DNA from 2 places in the Streptomyces sp. NPDC000075 genome. Region 1 is predicted to be linked to the other one. Evidence: riboswitches for the same ligand, from Rfam matches in the RefSeq annotation. Region 1 holds a riboswitch; the other holds the start of a gene.

Evidence for each region. Region 1 has a riboswitch for ZMP and ZTP ahead of ABT403_RS38410 (bifunctional 5,10-methylenetetrahydrofolate dehydrogenase/5,10-methenyltetrahydrofolate cyclohydrolase). Riboswitches for the same ligand answer to the same signal wherever they lie in the genome.
Region 2: it holds a riboswitch for ZMP and ZTP, as region 1 does, so the genes downstream of both, glyA (serine hydroxymethyltransferase) here and ABT403_RS38410 (bifunctional 5,10-methylenetetrahydrofolate dehydrogenase/5,10-methenyltetrahydrofolate cyclohydrolase) in region 1, are expected to answer to the same signal.

Annotation. Positions count from the first base shown of each region.
Region 1 covers NZ_JBEPFL010000067.1:19-6,018, reverse strand. The annotation lists gene ABT403_RS38425 (amino acid permease) at 1-936, shown strand, start outside; gene ABT403_RS38420 (RNA polymerase sigma factor) at 1,016-2,596, opposite strand; gene ABT403_RS38415 (methyltransferase domain-containing protein) at 2,844-3,605, opposite strand; ZMP/ZTP riboswitch at 3,676-3,775, shown strand; gene ABT403_RS38410 (bifunctional 5,10-methylenetetrahydrofolate dehydrogenase/5,10-methenyltetrahydrofolate cyclohydrolase) at 3,849-4,694, shown strand; gene ABT403_RS38405 (DUF6545 domain-containing protein) at 4,746-5,957, opposite strand.
Region 2 covers NZ_JBEPFL010000005.1:1,188-13,539, forward strand. The annotation lists gene ABT403_RS07675 (malate dehydrogenase) at 1-680, shown strand, start outside; gene ABT403_RS07680 (AbeC-like domain-containing protein) at 817-2,631, shown strand; gene ABT403_RS07685 (hypothetical protein) at 2,621-2,998, shown strand; gene ABT403_RS07690 (serine/threonine kinase C-terminal domain-containing protein) at 3,365-4,264, shown strand; gene ABT403_RS07695 (carboxymuconolactone decarboxylase family protein) at 4,269-4,772, opposite strand; gene pdxR (MocR-like pyridoxine biosynthesis transcription factor PdxR) at 4,819-6,237, shown strand; gene ABT403_RS07705 (DMT family protein) at 6,413-7,243, opposite strand; gene ABT403_RS07710 (hypothetical protein) at 7,373-7,675, shown strand; gene ABT403_RS07715 (glutathionylspermidine synthase family protein) at 7,681-8,871, shown strand; gene rocD (ornithine--oxo-acid transaminase) at 8,908-10,113, opposite strand; ZMP/ZTP riboswitch at 10,230-10,320, shown strand; gene glyA (serine hydroxymethyltransferase) at 10,356-11,624, shown strand; gene trpS (tryptophan--tRNA ligase) at 11,758-12,352, shown strand, end outside.

The DNA.
Region 1 (6,000 bases):
TCCAACCTGGCCGGCACCCGCTACGTGGGCGTGGTCCAGGTGGTCGCGACCGTCCTGAAGCTGGTCCCGCTGCTGCTCGTCGCCGTCGGCGGGCTGTTCTTCTTCGACCCGGCCAACCTCGGCCCGTTCCAGGCCACCGGCCAGAGCCCGGTCGGGGCGGTCTCCGCGTCCGCCGCGATCCTGCTCTTCAGCTACATCGGCGTCGAGTCCGCCGCCGTCAGCGCGGGCGAGGTCCGCGACCCCGCCCGCAACGTCGGCCGGGCCACCGTCCTCGGCACCCTCGGCGCCGCCGTCGTCTACCTGCTCGGCACCCTCTCCGTCTTCGGCCTGGTCGCCCACGACAAGCTGGTCACCTCCCAGGCGCCCTTCGCCGACGCCGTGGACACCATGCTTTCCGCCGGGGGAGGGGCCGGCGCGACCTGGGGCGGCACCCTGGTCGCCGCCGCGGCCGTGATCTCGATGGTCGGCGCCCTCAACGGCTGGACGCTGCTCGGCGCGCAGACCCCGTACGCGGCCGCCAAGGACGGGCTCTTCCCGAAGGTCTTCGAGAAGAAGCGGCGCGGGGTCCCGGTGGCCGGCGTCCTCGTCACGGCCGCGCTGGCCTCCGCCCTGACCGTCTACAACTACACGGCGGGCTCCGCGGCCGTCTTCGAGGCGCTGGTGCTGATCACCACCTTCACCGCGACCGTCCCCTACCTGCTCTCCACCGCGGCCCAGCTGTACTTCCTGGCCTCGGGCCGGCCGGAGCGGGTCCGGCGCGGACAGCTGGTCCGGGACGGCGTCCTCGCCGGCGTGGCCTTCGCCTTCTCGATGTGGCTGGTCGCCGGTTCCGGGTACGCGGCCGTCTACCAGGGCGTGCTGTTCCTCTTCGCGGGCGTCCTGGTCTACGCCCTGATGTCCGCCCGCAAGGCCCGCCACGCCCGCACGGCCGCCTGACCGGCACCGCCCACGACGCGGAAAACGCGGAGGCCCGCGCCGAACGGCGCGGGCCTCCGCTTTCGTGCGTCCCCGGGGATCAGTCCAGGTAGTCGCGCAGCACCTGGGAGCGCGACGGGTGGCGCAGCTTCGACATCGTCTTGGACTCGATCTGGCGGATGCGCTCACGGGTCACCCCGTACACGCGGCCGATCTCGTCCAGCGTCTTCGGCTGGCCGTCGTTGAGGCCGTAGCGCATGGAGACCACGCCCGCCTCGCGCTCGGAGAGCGTGCCCAGGATCGACTGGAGCTGCTCCTGGAGGAAGGTGAAGGACACCGCGTCCGCGGGCACGACCGCCTCGGAGTCCTCGATGAGGTCACCGAACTCGCTGTCGCCCTCCTCACCCAGGGGGGTGTGCAGGGAGATCGGCTCGCGGCCGTACTTCTGGACCTCGATGACCTTCTCCGGGGTCATGTCGAGTTCCTTGCCCAGCTCCTCCGGGGTGGGCTCGCGGCCCAGGTCCTGGAGCATCTGGCGCTGCACGCGGGCGAGCTTGTTGATGATCTCGACCATGTGCACGGGGATGCGGATGGTGCGCGACTGGTCGGCCATGGCACGCGTGATCGCCTGCCGGATCCACCAGGTCGCGTACGTGGAGAACTTGAAGCCCTTGGTGTAGTCGAACTTCTCCACGGCGCGGATCAGGCCGACGTTGCCCTCCTGGATCAGGTCCAGGAAGAGCATGCCGCGGCCGGTGTAGCGCTTGGCCAGGGAGACCACGAGGCGGAGGTTGGCCTCCAGCAGGTGGTTCTTGGCACGGCGGCCGTCCTCGACGAGGATCTCCAGCTCGCGCTTGAACGCGGGCTTGTGGTCCTCCTCCTCTTCGAGCTTGTACTCGGAGAAGAGACCCGCCTCGATGCGCTTGGCGAGCTCGACCTCCTGCTCGGCGTTGAGCAGCGGCACCTTTCCGATGAGCTTGAGGTAGTCCTTGACCGGGTCGGCGGTGGCGCCGGCCACCATGACGGTCTGCGCCGGGGCGTCGTCCTCGTCCTCGTCGGACAGCACGAAGCCCTGGCCGCCGGCCTTGGGGGCCTCTTCCTCGGTCTCGTCGGCGAGGTCCTCGACCGCCCAGTCCTCGCCCTCGACGACCGGGTTCTCGGCGTCGTCGGCGTCCTTGGCGGTGGTCTTCTTCGCGGCGGTCTTCTTGGTGGCCGTGGCCTTCTTGGCCGCGGTCTTCTTGACCGTGCGCTTCTTGGGCTCGGCGGCGGCCTCGGCCGACACCTCCTCCGCGGCGGCGGCCGACGGAGCGGATATCGCCGCGGCGGTGGCCGGGGCGGCGGCGGCCGAGGCCTTGCGCGCGCCGATGGGGCGCGGCGCGGCGGCCGCCTTCTTCGTCACGGTGCGGGCCGGGGCGGCGGCTGCCTTGCGGGGCTTCTTGGCAGCGGCCTTCGTGGCGGGGGCGGCGCTGACGTGGAGGGCGACACCCTCCTCGTCCAGGACCTGGTTCAGGCTGCGCAGGACCCGCTTCCACTGGTCCACCGGGATGCGGCCGGCCTCGAAGGCCCGGCGCACATCGTCACCGTTGATGTGACCCTGCTCGCGGCCGCGCTCGACGAGCGCGACGAGGGCCTCCGATTCGGCGATCTCCGGAGGGAACGTACGGGACGGGCTGAGCGACACAAGGAGCCTCTCGTTGCGAACAGATAGGGGGTGGGCGGGAATCATCGCGCGGACTCGGGAAACAGTCCCCAGGGGGGCTGTATTCCGGGGCCGCGCGAGGACACCTGTCGGTTCATCGCCTGCCCGAGTCGATTCGTTACGCGCTGAATTGAGTGACCTGCGCCACGCTGTGTCCGGGCAACCGATCCCGCGCGGTCGCGTCCGCGCCGGACCGGTGCCGGATTCGCCTCGTACGCACGCCCCCGCATCAGCCCGGTTTGCGGGCCTCGATGAGGAACCGGGCGGTGTGCGCGACGAACGGGCCGTCGCGCTCGATCCGTTCGTGGAGCTCGCGCAGCCGGTCCCGGTACCGCCCGACCGTGAAGCCCGGCACCATCCAGATCACCTTCCTCAAGAAGTAGATCACGGCTCCGATGTCGTGGAACTCCGTACGCAGCCGCTCGGAGCGCAGGTCGACCACCTCCAGGCCCGCCTTCCCGGCGTCGGCCGCGGCGTCGTCGGGGTGCCGGGAGCGCCGGACCTCCTCCGGCTGCGGGCCGAGGAAGTACTCGACGAGCTCGAAGACGCTCGCCGGGCCGACCTGCTGCGAGAAGTACGTGCCGCCCGGGGTCAGCACCCGGGCGATCTCCTCCCACCAGATGGTCACCGGGTGCCGGCTGGCCACCAGCTCGAAGGCGTTGTCGCCGAAGGGCAGCGGCGGCTCGTCGGCGTCGGCGACCACCACGGCGCCCAGCGGGTGCAGCAGCCGGGTCGCCTTCTCGATGTTCGGCGGCCAGGACTCGGTGGCCGCCGTCAGCGGCGGCAGCGGGCCGGCCCCCGCCAGGACCTCGCCGCCGCCGGTCTGGACGTCCAGCGCGGAGCGGACCCGGGCCAGGCGCTCGCCCAGCAGCCGCTGGTACCCCCAGGAGGGGCGCTGCTCGGTGGCCCGGCCGTCGAGCCAGGAGAAGTCCCAGCCGTCCACCGAGACGGATTCCGCCTCGGCGACGAGATGGTCGAAAGTGCGCGTCATGTCTCGATCGTCCCAGCCCGGGCGCCGGTCATCCACCGGATAACCGGGCCGGACGGGTCGACTACAGTGGGAGCAGGGCCGTGACTGGCGTTCGGGTGGATCACCACCGGGGAGCGGCCCGGCGTACGCACCTCCCCGTACGCCGTCTGCCGCGCGCCTGGGCGATCCGCGATCCGTGATCCGCAGCGACGTTCAGGAGACCCCGTGACGACTGCCCCCACCGCCACCGGCACCGCCCAGCTCATGGACGGCACCGCCCTCGCCCGCCGCATCTCCGAGGAGACCGCCTCCCTCGCGGCGAAGATCACCGAGCGCACCGGCACCGCGCCCTGCCTGGCCACCGTCCTGGTCGGCGAGGACCCCGCATCCGTCACGTACGTGCGCATGAAGCAGAACCGTTGCGCCAAGGCCGGCATCACCTCCCGCCACGTGGCCCTGCCGGCCGGGACCACCACGGAGGAGCTCGTCGCCACGATCACGGCCCTCTCCGAGGACCCCGAGATCAGCGGCATCCTGCTCCAGCACCCGGTCCCGCACCACATCGACGAGCGGGCCGCCTTCGAGGCCATCGCCCCCGGCAAGGACGTCGACGGGGTCACCATGCACTCCTTCGCCGCCATGGGCTTCGGCCTGCCCGGCTTCGTCTCCTGCACCCCCGGCGGCATCATGCGCCTGCTCGCCGCGTACGAGGTGGACCTCACCGGCAAGCACGCCGTGGTGGTCGGCCGCAGTGCGATCCTGGGCAAGCCCGCCGGGATGCTGCTGCTGGAGCAGAACGCCACCGTCACCTACTGCCACTCCCGCACCAAGGACCTCTCCTCGATCGTCCGCCAGGCGGACGTGCTGGTCGCCGCCGTCGGGAAGGCCGAGTTCATCCGGGGCGAGGACATCAAGGAGGGCGCCGTCGTCCTGGACGCCGGCTACAACGAGGGCAACGTCGGCGACGTCCACTTCGAGTCGGCCGCGGCCCGCGCCTCGCTGATCACCCCGGTGCCCGGCGGCGTCGGCCCGATGACCATCGCGGTCCTGCTGGAGCAGACCGTCCACGCCGCGGCCGCCCAGGCCGGCCTGGACCTCGCGGACCTCTGACCCCTCCGCGTACGGCGAGCGTCCGGACCCGTACGGCGAGCGCCCCGGAGCCTAAGGCCCGGGGCGCCCGCCGCTTCCCGGGTCCGCTGCGAGGGTCCCCCGGCGGGCGGCCGCCACGACGGGGGAGGTGCGGAACGCGCGCGCGAGGGCGGCCAGCGGCCGGCTGCCCAGCGGGTCCGCGGCGGCCGGATCGGCCGGACCCACCCCGGCCCCGCCCGCCCGCTCGGCGGCCGCCCGGCCCCGGCAGGCGGCGGCGAGCATCGCCGCGTCCGCCACCACCGCCGCCTCGGCCGCGTCCAGCCCCTGGAGCCGCGCCGCCCCCAGAGCCGCCCGGCGCACGGCCGGATCGCACCAGCTGGCCAGGGCCAGCAGCCCGTCGGCGATCACCGACTCGCGGTGCACCAGCCGGATCCCCGGCGGAGACCACCAGGTCAGCGGCACCGTCGTCACACTGCGGGACGCGAACCCGCGCAGCGCCTTCCACAGCGGCCGCAGCCGCCGGTACTGGCTCAGGTCCCGCCAGACCGGGGACCCGCCGACCACCGGCACCACGAACCCGCACCCCACCATCAGCGCCGCCGCCGACGCCAGCGGCGGGGCCACGTACGTGGACAGGCCGTCCCAGTCGCGGCCCGCCCAGCGGGCACCGACGGCCGCCCACTTCGCGACGAGGTACCCGAGGTCCAGCACCCCGCCGAGCATGATCAGTGCCAGCCCCGTGCGCAGCGGCCGCAGCGCCGGGTCCACGCGCAGCATCCACTTCAGCGACAGCACGCTCAGCGCGGTGCTGCCGACCGTGTGCGCCAGCAGGTAGCAGACGATCATCTCGCGCAGCCAGGGCGTGTTCGCGTAGTACGTGTCCAGGTCCCGCAGCCGCTCCACCGGCGCGTCCCCGACCGCGAACAGCACCGCGATCGCCGCGGTCACCGCGGCGAAGGCCCCCACCGTCAGCAGGGTCGCCCGCCGCAGGCTCGCCGCCGGACCCCCCGACCAGTGCAGGATCAGCACCACCGAGGCCCCCGAGAAGGCGGTCAGGACGCCGTACACGAGCGGGGCGGCGAAGTTGGCGACGCCGGTGATCTCGTTGACCGCCGCCAGCGAGGGCGGCGCCGCCAGGAACGTCAGCAGGCAGCCCACCCCCAGCAGCGCGCACACGGCCCGGATGATCGGCTGGTCCCAGCTCCGGCGCATGGCCGGTGCCTTGATCAGCAGGGCCAGCGCCATCACGGAGCCGGCCAGGTACAGGATCAGGCCGTACCTCACAGGGAGAGGCCGGCGGGCCCCGCGCCCCGGGCGCGGCCGTCGG
Region 2 (12,352 bases), on a different contig from region 1:
CCGCCAACGGCGGCATCTTCAAGCCGCAGGGCGCCGCGATCAACGCGCACGCCGCGGACGACATCAAGGTCCTGGTCGTGGGCAACCCGGCCAACACCAACGCGCTCATCGCGCAGGCCGCCGCTCCGGACGTCCCGGCCGAGCGCTTCACCGCGATGACCCGCCTGGACCACAACCGCGCCATCTCGCAGCTCGCGAAGAAGACCGGTGCCGACCTCACCGAGATCAAGCGCCTCACCATCTGGGGCAACCACTCGGCGACCCAGTACCCGGACATCTTCCACGCGGAGATCGCCGGCAAGAACGCCGCCGAGGTCGTGGGCGACGAGCAGTGGCTCGCCGACACCTTCATCCCGACCGTCGCCAAGCGCGGCGCCGCCATCATCGAGGCCCGTGGCGCGTCCTCGGCCGCCTCCGCCGCCAACGCCGCCATCGACCACGTCCACACGTGGGTCAACGGCACCGCCGCCGGCGACTGGACCTCCATGGGCATCCCCTCGGACGGCTCCTACGGTGTCCCGGAGGGCCTGATCTCCTCCTTCCCCGTCACCTGCAAGGACGGCAAGTACGAGATCGTCCAGGGCCTGGACATCAACGAGTTCTCCCGCAAGCGCATCGACGCGTCCGTGGCGGAGCTCGTCGAGGAGCGCGACGCGGTCCGCGAGCTCGGCCTGATCTGATCCACCCGTACTGATCGGGGGGTTCACCCCTTCGCCTGATCAGTACGAACACCCTTACGCCCCGGCCAAACCAGGCCGGGGCGTTTTGGCGTGAATCGGCCTGTCGGTTCATGTAGGGGGTACATAAGGTCGCCCGGTGACCGACCCCCTGATTCCCCCTCAGTCCGGCGGCGACACCCCGGCGGACCCGCGCGACGGCCGCCCACCGGTCCATCCCTCCCTCAGCGAGGCGGGCCGCCTCCTGTGCGCGGGCACCTACCTCGACGGCACCTACCGCGACCGGGTCATCGACGAGCTGTACGTCCACGAGGAGCGGATCGCCGCCCCCTCGTACGGATTCGACGCCACCCGGGTCCTGGCCCACGCCCTGCGCGCCCGGCGCGTCGAGCTCGCCTGGGCCGGCGGGATCATCGCCGCCTGGCTGGTCGGCATCCCGCTGACCAGCGGGCTGATCACCCTGCTGCTCGTCCCGTTCCTGCTGCTGGGCTTCGCCAACTGGCTCCGCGACCGGCCGGACCCCTGGATGCGCTTCCTGTCGATGCTGCCCCGGGTGCTGGGCTGGGTGGGGCTGGCCGTCACCCTGTTCCTGTTCTGGGAGGCCTGGACCGACGGCGGCGAGCTGGGCCAGCTCCTGCGGTACGCCTTCGGCGGCTGGGTGGGGTCCGACGGTTCCGGCCGGTCCGGCGGGCCGGGCGGGTTCGGCGGCTCCGGCGGCTTCGACGACTTCGGCGGCGCGGGCGGGTTCGGCCCCGGCGGCGGCTCCGGGGCCCCCGGCGACTCCTCGCCCCTCTTCCTGTGGCTGACCCTCCTCGTGTTCGCGGGGATCGTCGTCCTGCTCGTACTCCGCCGCGTGCACATCGCCCGGATCATCTCCAGGGAGCTCGACCCGCGCGCCTACGCCGACCGCGCGGCCGACCCCGCCACGCAGAACCCCCGCTTCGCCCGGGTCCGCGAGCGCATCCTCGCCGAGCAGCACGACCCGCTGATCCTGTACGACGTCAACGGGCCCTTCACCGGGGCGGGCGGCGGGTACCGGGCCTGGCAGCTGTCCGTCGAGCTGCGCCCCCGCGAGGACCTCGGGGCCGGCCGCGAGCCGCACCCCGTCACCAACGCCGACATCGTGCGCCGCATCGTGCCGCTGCTCCAGGCCCTGCGCGTGCCCTCCCCGCACGGCTCGGCGCGTGCCCAGGCCGACGTACGGGACCGGCTGCGCGAGCTGGTCCTCGACGAGTGCGTGTTCCTCCCGCCCACCGGCCTCCCGCACCGGGACATGACCCGGCTGGCCCGCGAGCAGTTCACCGGGCACCGCCTCGGAGCCGTCGAGGAGGGCGGGGAGCGGCGCAGGCACTTCCTGCGCATCCGGGTCGGCGGCTGGGACGAGAACCTCGTCGTGACCGTGTTCGTACGGGTCCACACGCAGGGCGGGATGATGATGCTGGAGGTGGCCCCGCACGTGCTGCTGCCCGTCCGCACCCTCTTCCAGAACGCCGACGCCGACGCGCGGCGCCACCTGAACAGCGCCTGGTACGGCAAGGCGGTCGAGGGCCTCGCCGCCGCCCCGGCCTCCTTCTGGAACGCCTCGGCCGTCCTGCTGCGGGCGTTCACCACCTGGTGGCGGACGGTCACCGGGCACCACGACGGCCTCCTCCCGGAAGGGCCGCGGCTGTCGGTCCGGGAGATCGGGGCGGCGGAGGACGGTTCGCTGTTCCAGCTGATGGACCTCGACCGGTATCTGAAAACCATTCAGGACCGGGTGGTGGGCGGGGTTACCGTCGCCCTGCACGAAGCGGGCTGGCACACGGAGGAGTTCGCGCAGCGCGCGGTCCATGTGGCCGAGGGTGCCGTCTTCATCCAGTCGGTGAGCGACAGCGCGTTCAGCGTCGGCGGCACCGGCCATCAGAACACCGCCGGGGGCGGTACGAGCGACAAGGGGAGCAGCGGTGGCAAGTGACGGCGAGGAGCGCTCGGTCCGCATCGGCGACGTCAGCGGCAGCGCCTTCAGCATCGGCGGCAGCAACAACACCAACACCGTCCGGCAGGGCGGCGACGGTGCGCGGGAGCGCGTGCCGGACGCCGGGGAACTGCTGGAGGCGGTACGCGAACTGCGCGCCGCACTCGTCCGGCTGCCGCGCAGCACCGAGCGCGGTGAGCTCGACGCGGAGCTCGACGGGGCGGTGGCGGAGCTGGAGGAGACCGGGGAGATCGGGCCCGGCCTGCCCGCCCGGCTGCGCGCGGCCCTGGTCCGGTGGGCTCCGCTGGTGGAGACGGTGAGCGCGGCGACGGCACTGGGCGGCCTGCTCGCCTCGCTGGGGGGCTGAACGGTGCCCTCGTCCGACGACACCTGGTGGAACCCGGGGACGCAGCGCTGGGAATGGGGCCCGAGACCACCCCGGCCAACGGCCGACCCGGCAAGCCCGGAGGCCGACCCGGAACCGGCCGCCGAGCCGGAACGCCCGGCTGGGGCGCAGGGCCCGGCCGAGCCGGAACGCCCTGCCGAGCCGGAACGCCCGGCCGCCGAGCCGGAACGCCCGGCCGCCGAGCCGGAGGGTCCGGCCGAGCCGGAGGGTCCGGAGTACCCCGTCCGGGGGGTGGTCCCGCCCGTCCCCGCGCGGCCGCCCGCGCCCCCGGAGTGGCCGCCCGCGCCCGCAGGCCCCGGGCAGCCCGCGCCTGCGCCGGAGCACCCCGTGGAGCCGGTCGGCCCCGTGGCCCTCGGCCCGGACGCCGCCCAGGCGCCCCCGGGTCCGGACGCCGCCGGGCCCGGATCAGGCGGCGGGCCCGCCTGGTACGAGCGCCCCGTCGGGGAGGGGTGGTCCGCGACGCCCGGCCCCGAGGCGGGGCTGCCGCCGCTCCCGCCGCAGAACTGGGGCCCGCCGCCGGTGCCGCCCCCGCAGCCGCCCCCGCCCCCGCCCGGGCGGGGCCAGTGGCGTATCCCGCTGCTGGTCGGGGTGGTCGCGGCGGTCGTCGGCGGGGGCGCCGTCGCGGCGTGGGTGCTGCTCGGGGCCAAGGACGGCCCCGCCGTCGACGCCCGCCCGCCGGCCACCCGTACGGCTCCGGCCCCCACGACCCCATGGCCGTCCGCACCCGTCACGGGCACCCCGTCCGGCGCTCCCGCGCCCAGCGGCTCCCCGAGCCCCTCGGCGGACCCCGGCCACACGGTGGTGCACAACGAGGCCGGGTTCTCGGTGGCCGTCCCCGACGGCTGGGGGGCCAGCCGCGACGAACAGGGCAACGGGGCCTTCTACCGTCCGCCCGGCGGGGACCGCAGCGCCCTGCTCCAGATCTTCCGGATCACCGAGCCCGCCTCCACCGGCTCCTGCGAGCTGCTGCGGATGTCCTCCGACCGGCTGAGCGGCGGGACCCCCGCCTACCGGCAGGTGTCCATCGACCCCGTAGCGGGCTCCTCCTGCGAGCTGGTGTACGAGTACGACAGCGCGGAGTCCCACGGCCGCCGCCGGGGCATGGAGCGGATCGTCACCACCCCGGACGGCAACCGGTGGGCCCTGCTGGCCGCCGGGCCGGCCGCCGACGCCGCGACGACCCGGGCCAACCTGACGGCGGCCCTGGAGTCCTTCCGGCCGGAGTGAGGGATCAGCGCTTGAGCGACCCCGGGGTGTAGTGCCCCGGGGACAGCCGGGTGGTGACGGCGAACCGGTTCCACATGTTGATCATGGCGATGGCCGTGATCAGCTGGGCCAGCTCGGCCTCCTCGAAGTGCTCGGCCGCCTTCTCGTACACCTCGTCCGGGACGAACCCGTCCGTCAGGACGGTGATGGCCTCGGTCAGCTCGATCGCCGCCAGCTCCTTCTCCGTGTAGAAGTGCCGCGACTCCTCCCAGGCGCTGAGCTGGACGATCCGCTCGACGCTCTCGCCCGCCGCGAGGGCGTCCTTGGTGTGCATGTCCAGGCAGAACGCGCAGTGGTTGATCTGCGAGGCACGGATCTTGACCAGCTCGGCGATGACCGGGTCCAGGCCCTTCTGCGTGGCGATGTCCAGCGCGACGGCGGCCTTGTAGGCCTCCGGGGCCAGCTTGAACAGCTGCATGCGGGGCGTGTGCTCGGCGGCGAGTTCCGTGGTCTTCGTGTCGTTGCTCATGGGTCCACCGTACGGAGCGGACGGACCGCGGATATGGTCCATATCCATGACGGACTCGTGGGCCACTTACGGCGCCGACCTGCACCTGGACCTCTCGGCGGTCGCGGCCGGGGAGCGCGGTCTGCGGGCCGCCCTGACGGAGTCGCTGCGGGAGGCCGCGCGCAACGGCCGGCTGGCCCCCGGCACCCGGCTGCCGTCCTCCCGGACCTTCGCCGCCGACCTGGGGATCGCCCGCAACACCGTCGCGGAGGCGTACGCCGAACTCGTCGCCGAGGGCTGGCTGACGGCCCGCCAGGGCTCCGGCACCCGCGTCGCCGAACGGGCCCGGCCGCGCCGCGCCCCCGGCCCGGCGGCGCGGGTCCGCCGCCCGGTGCGGCGAGCCCCCGCGTACAGCCTGGTGCCCGGCTCCCCGGACGTCGGCGCCTTCCCGCGCGCCGGCTGGCTGGCGGCGGCCCGGCGGGCCCTGACCGACGCCCCGAACGAGGCCTTCGGCTACTCCGACGCACGCGGCCGGATCGAACTGCGCGAGGCGCTCGCCGGATACCTGGCGCGGGCCCGCGGGGTGTACGCGGACCCGGACCGGATCGTGCTGTGCGCCGGCTTCGTGCACGCCGTGCGGCTGCTCGCGAGGGTGCTGCGGGCGCGCCGGGTACGGGAGATGGCCGTGGAGGGCCTCAGCCTCGACCTGCACCGCGACCTGCTCACCGGGGCCGGGCTGCGGACCCGTCCGCTGTGGGTGGACGAGGCCGGGGCCCGCACCCCCGACCTGGCCGGCCTCGGGCCCCGGGCGGGCGCGGTGCTGCTGACCCCGGCGCACCAGTTCCCCACCGGAGCGGCCCTCACCCCCGAACGGCGGGCGGCGGCGGTGGACTGGGCGCGGACCACCGGCGGCCTGATCCTGGAGGACGACTACGACGGGGAGTTCCGCTACGACCGCCAGCCGGTCGGCGCGCTCCAGGGCCTGGACCCGGACCGGGTCGTCTACCTCGGCACCGCGAGCAAGTCCCTGGCCCCGGCGCTGCGGATGGGCTGGATGGTGGTCCCGCCGGACCTGCTGGAGGAGGTGCTGGCGGCGAAGGGCCCGGCCGAGTGGACGTCGAGCGGCCTGGACCAGCTGACGCTGGCGGAGTTCATCAGGTCGGGGGCGTACGACCGGCACGTACGGGCGATGCGGCTGCGGTACCGGCGGCGGCGGGACGAGCTGGTGGCCGCGCTGGGCGGCGGGTTCCCCGTCTCCGGCATCGCGGCGGGGCTGCACGTCGTGCTGGACCTGCCGGAGGGGTCGGAGCGGTCGATCGTCCAGGCCGCGGCCTGGCAGGGGCTGGCGGTGGAGGGCCTGGCGCGGTACCGGCATCCGGAGACGGAGATGCCGGTGCGGGAGGCGCTGGTGCTCGGGTACGGCACCCCGACGGACAGCGCGTGGGCGCCCACACTGGCGGCCCTGACGGCCACGCTTCCTTCTTGACGCGTCGCTCGCACGGCTCGGCGCCCGCGCCCGGTGCGCGCAAACGCCGTGCGGGCTGGATTTCGCGCAGCGAAATTCCAGCCCCGCCGGCGTTTGAGGCGCGGGGTCTGGGGCGGAGCCCCGGAGAACGGGTGAAGGGCGGGGCGGGGAGACGGCCCCGCGCAGCGGCACCGGGTCAGGCCGGCGGAGCCTTCGGTTCGCCGAAGCGGGACAGGGCGAGGGCGCCGGCCACGGCCACCGCGAAGCCGAGGACCGCCAGCCAGGTCAGCCCCTCCCGCGTACGGTCCCCGAGCCACGCCACCCCCACCGCCGCCGGGCCGACCGTCTCGCCCAGGACCAGCCCGGCCGTCGCCGCCGTCACCGAGCCCCGCTGCAACGCGGAGGTCAGCAGCAGGAACGCCGCCGCCCCGCCCAGCAGCAGCGCGTACAGCGCCGGGTTGCGCAACTCCCGCAGGGAGAAGGTGTCGATGAGGCGCACGGCCACCTCCACCACCCCGAAGCCGGTGCCGGCCGCCAGGCCGAGCACCAGCGCGCGCGAGCCGTCCGGCAGCCTCCCCGCCACCGCCCCCACCAGCAGCACCAGCCCCGCCACCGCCAGCAGCCCCAGCTTCAGCGCGAGGGTTCCGGCCTGGTCGCCCTCCTCACCGGAGGCCAGCCCCAGCATCAGCAGCCCCGCGCACACCACCGCCACCGCACCCCACTCCAGCCGCGACAGCCGCACCCCCAGCAGCCGCGCCGCGACCACCGCCGTCACCGCCAGGCTCGCGGCCAGCGCGGCCCCCACCGCGTAGATGGGGACGTGCCGCAGGGCGATGATCTGGAGCACGAAGCCGACCGCGTCCAGCCCCAGCCCCGCCACGTACCGCCACTGCCGCACCGCCCGCAGGAACAGCGCGGCGTCCACCCCCGAGCCCGCCGCCCCCGGCCGCGCCGCCGCCCGGGCGGCCACCGCCTGGAGGACCGAGGCCGTACCGAAACACACCGCCGCGCCCAGCGCGCAAACCATTCCGATCAGCACGAAACCGACTCTAGGCCCCTCACCGTGACATGGGTGTGACGGTGGCCGGATTCCCTCCCCGGAAGCCCCCGCTCTACTCTGTCGGGAACCCACGCCACCCAGGGGGAGCGGAACACCATGGACACCAGCGACACCACCCGACGACGCATGCGCTCCGGCGCGGTCGCCCTCGGCGGCATGGGCCTGCTCGCCGCCACCCTCGTGGCCTGCGGCAGCAGCGACGAGCCCGACAAGCGCTGTGCGTCCCGCTCCACGCTGGACCACCTCAACTCCAAGGAGTGCAAGAGCGGCGGCCGCGGCGCGTACTACTACGGCGGCACCGTCAGCAACGGCAAGGTGTCCGGCGGCAGCTTCGACAAGTCGGCCGTCACCCGCGGCGGCATCGGCGGCGGCAGCCACTCCGGCTCCTCCGGAGGCTGACCCGCATGGAGCGCCACACCATCGAACCCCGCCCCGACTGGCAGAAGACCGTCGAGGAGCAGGGCCTGATCTACCCCCTCACCCGCTTCCCGGACGACAGCCTGCGCCCCTACTGGGACGAGAGCGCGTACTACTCCTTCTCCCTCCCCGAGGTCGAGGCGCTGGAGAACGTCGTCGAGGAACTGCACGCCATGTGCCTGGCCGCGGCCGCCCACATCGTCGAGCACGACCGCTTCGCCGACCTCGGCATCACCGACCCGAAGGTCGCCGCGCTCATCGCCGAGTCCTGGCGGCGGCGCGCCGAACAGCCCTCCCTCTACGGCCGCTTCGACCTGCGCTACGACGGTTCCGGCAGCCCCGCCAAGCTGCTGGAGTACAACGCCGACACCCCCACCTCCCTGGTGGAGGCGGCGAGCCCGCAGTGGTTCTGGATGGAGGAGCGCTTCCCGGGCGCCGACCAGTGGAACTCCCTGCACGAGCGGCTCGTCGAGGCCTGGCGCCGGCAGGCCGAGCTGCTGCCGCCCGGGCCGCTGCACTTCGCGCACTCCGAGACGGACGAGCTGGGCGAGGACCTGATGACGGTCGCCTACCTCCAGGAGACCGCCGAGCAGGCCGGCCTGGAGACCCACGCCCTGTCCGTGGAGACCATCGGCTGGGACGGCCTCTCGGGCCGGTTCGTGGACGAGAAGCTCCGCTTCATCCGCGGCTGCTTCAAGCTCTACCCGTGGGAGTGGCTGGTCGACGACGAGTTCGGACCGCACGTCCTCGCCACCTACGACCACGGCGGCGGGACCGGCACCACCGCCTGGATCGAGCCGCTGTGGAAGATGCTGCTGGCCAACAAGGCCCTGCTGGCGATCCTGTGGGAGCTCTTCCCCGAACACCCGAACCTGCTGCCCGCCTACCTCGACGGCCCCCGCGAGCTGGCCGGCGACGGCGGGTACGCCGCCAAGCCCCTGCTGGGCCGCGAGGGCGCCGGGGTCACCCTCCACGAGCCGGGCGGCGAGCCCTTCGTACCGGCCGAGGGGGAGACGTACGTCTTCCAGGCGCTGGCCCCGCTGCCCGACTTCGACGGCAACCGCGTGGTCCTGGGCGCCTGGGTGGTCGAGGAGGAGGCGGCCGGACTCGGCATCCGCGAATCGGCGGGCCCGGTCACCGACGAGTACGCCCGCTTCCTGCCCCACGTCATCCTCTGACTCCCGGGGGTGCCCGGCCGGGCACCCCCGCCCCCGTCAGCCGGCGAGGACCGCCCGCAGCTGCTCCAGGCCCCAGTCCAGGTCCTCCTTGGAGATCACCAGCGGCGGTGCGATCCGGATCGTCGACCCGTGCGTGTCCTTCACCAGCACCCCGCGCGCCATCAGCCTCTCCGAGACCTCCCGGCCGGTGCCGCGCGCCGGGTCGACGTCGACGCCCGCCCACAGCCCGCGCCCGCGCACCGCGGTCACCGCACCGCCGCCGACGAGCAGGTTCAGCTCGCGGTGCAGGTGGTCGCCGAGTTCGGTGGCGCGCTGCTGGTACTCGCCGGTGCGCAGCATCGCGATCACCTCCAGCGCGACGGCGCAGGCGAGCGGGTTCCCGCCGAAGGTGGAGCCGTGCTCGCCGGGCCGGAACACCCCGAGCACGTCGCGGTCGGCGACCACGGCCGACACCGGCACCACACCGCCGCCGAGCGCCTTCCCCAGCACGTACACGTCCGGGACGACGCCCTCGTGCTCGCAGGCGAAGGTCTTCCCGGTGCGGCCCAGGCCCGACTGGATCTCGTCCGCCATGAACAGCACGTTCCGCTCGCGCGTCAGCTCCCGCACGCCGGCCAGGTACCCGGGCGGCGGGACCAGCACGCCCGCCTCGCCCTGGATCGGCTCCAGCAGGACGGCGACGGTGTTGGCGGTGACGGCGTGGGAGAGCGCGGTGAGGTCCCCGTACGGGACGATCTCGAAGCCCGGCGTGTAGGGGCCGAAGTGGTCGCGGGCGTCGTGGTCGGTGGAGAAGCTGACGATGGTCGTCGTCCGGCCGTGGAAGTTGTCGGCCGCGACCACGATCTTGGCCTGCCCGTCCGGGACGCCCTTGACCTCGTACCCCCACTTGCGGGCCGTCTTCACCGCCGTCTCCACGGCCTCCGCGCCCGTGTTCATGGGCAGCACCGTCTCCTTGCCGCAGAGCGCGGCGAGTTCGGTGCAGAACGCGGCGAAGCGGTCGTGGTGGAAGGCGCGGGAGGTCAGGGTGACCCGTTCCAGCTGGGCCTTGGCCGCGTCGATCAGACGCCGGTTTCCGTGGCCGAAGTTGAGGGCCGAGTAACCGGCGAGCATGTCGAGGTAGCGCCGCCCCTCCACGTCGGTCATCCACGCGCCCTCCGCCGAGGCCACGACGACCGGGAGGGGGTGGTAGTTGTGCGCGCTGTGCTCGTCGGCGGAGCGAATGGCATCAGCTGTTCTCGACACGGGGTCTCCGATCGTCCGTCTGCCGGTGACGCGGGTGACATGGGTGGCGTCCTTTGTATCGTCGCTCGGATCGCGGACGCGGAAACCTCCCGGTCGCCGCGCCCGCTAAGGTGTTCGGTACGCACGGCGACTGGCGTACGGGGAACCAACTCCGGGGGAGTCGTGCGCGGAGTACCGCACACAGGGCCGCTCGCCTGGGCCTCGCGGGGACGAGACCTGACATCGACCCCGGAGGAGCCGCGATGACCGCGCACCGCCAGCCCGCCCTGCTCGCCACCGACCCCGACCTCGCCGCGCTCGTCTCCGCCGAGGAGACCCTCCAGGCCGAGACCCTGCGCCTGATCCCCAGCGAGAACTACGTCTCCGCCGCCGTCCTGGAGGCCTCCGGGACGGTGCTCCAGAACAAGTACAGCGAGGGCTACCCGGGCCGCCGCTACTACGAGGGCCAGCAGAACATCGACCGCGTCGAGGCCCTCGCCGTCGAGCGGGCCAAGGGCCTGTTCGGGGTGGAGCACGCGAACGTCCAGCCGTACTCCGGCTCCCCGGCCAACCTGGCCGTCTACCTGGCCTTCGCCAAGCCCGGCGACACCGTGATGGGCATGGCCCTGCCGATGGGCGGGCACCTGACGCACGGCTGGGGCGTCTCGGCGACGGGCTCCTGGTTCCGCGGCGTCCAGTACGGCGTGCGCGCCGAGGACGGCCTGATCGACTACGACGCGGTGCGCGACCTCGCGCTGGCGGAGCGGCCGAAGATCCTGTTCTGCGGCGGCACGGCGCTGCCCCGCACGATCGACTTCGAGGCGTTCGCGTCGATCGCGGAGGAGGCGGGCTCGGTCCTCGTCGCGGACGTCGCGCACATCGCGGGCCTGATCGCGGGCGGGGCCCACCCCTCGCCGGTCCCGTACGCGGACGTGGTCTCCACGACCACCCACAAGACCCTGCGCGGCCCGCGCGGCGCGATGCTGATGTGCAAGGAGGAGCACGCGAAGGCCATCGACAAGGCGGTCTTCCCCGGCCTGCAGGGCGGTCCCCACAACCAGACGACGGCCGGTATCGCCGTCGCCCTGCACGAGGCGGCCCAGCCGGCCTTCACGGCGTACGCGCACGCGGTCGTCGCCAACGCGAAGGCACTGGCGGCGGCGCTGCTGGAGCGGGGCTTCGACCTCGTCTCGGGAGGCACGGACAACCACCTGATCCTGATGGACCTGACCTCGCGGGGGGTGCCGGGGAAGGTCGCGGCGAAGGCGCTGGACCGGGCGGGGATCGTCGTCAACTACAACACGGTGCCGTTCGACCCGCGCAAGCCGTTCGACCCGTCGGGGATCCGGATCGGTACGCCGTCGCTGACGTCCCGCGGCCTGTCGGCCGAGCACATGCCGGTGGTCGCCGACTGGATCTCCCGCGCGGTGGACGCCGCCGCGAAGGGTGACGAGCCGGCCCTGGCCGTCATCCGCGCGGAGGTCTCCGACCTCCTGTCCGCCTACCCGGCCCCGGGCCTCCCGGTCGCGTAGTCCCTCCCTCGAACGCCGGCGGGGCGATTCCAGCCCCGCCGGCGTTCGAGGCGCGGGGGTCCGGGGGCGGACCCTCCGGAGAACGGGTGAAGGGCGGGGCGGGGAGCCGGCCGGTACCTGAGAGAATGGCGGCATGGCTTCTGATCGTCCTCGCGCGCTCTCCGGCATCCAGCCCACCTCCGGCTCGTTCCACCTCGGGAACTACCTCGGAGCGATCCGCCAGTACGTCGCCCTCCAGGAGACGCACGACGCGTTCTACATGGTCGTCGACCTGCACGCGATCACCATGCCGCAGGATCCGAAGGACCTCCGCGCGAACACCCGCCTCTCCGCCGCGCAGCTCCTCGCCGCCGGTCTGGACCCCGAGCGCTGCACGCTCTTCATCCAGAGCCACGTCCCGGAGCACGCGCAGCTGGCCTGGGTCATGAACTGCATCACCGGCTTCGGCGAGGCCAGCCGGATGACCCAGTTCAAGGACAAGTCCGCCAAGGGCGGGGTCAACAGCGCCAGCGTCGGCCTGTTCACCTACCCGATCCTCCAGGTCGCCGACATCCTGCTCTACCAGGCGAACGCCGTCCCCGTCGGTGAGGACCAGCGCCAGCACGTGGAGCTGACCCGCGACCTCGCCGAGCGGTTCAACCACCGCTACGGCCAGACCTTCACCCTCCCCGCCGCGCACATCGTCAAGGAGGTCGCGAAGATCTACGACCTCCAGGACCCCTCGATCA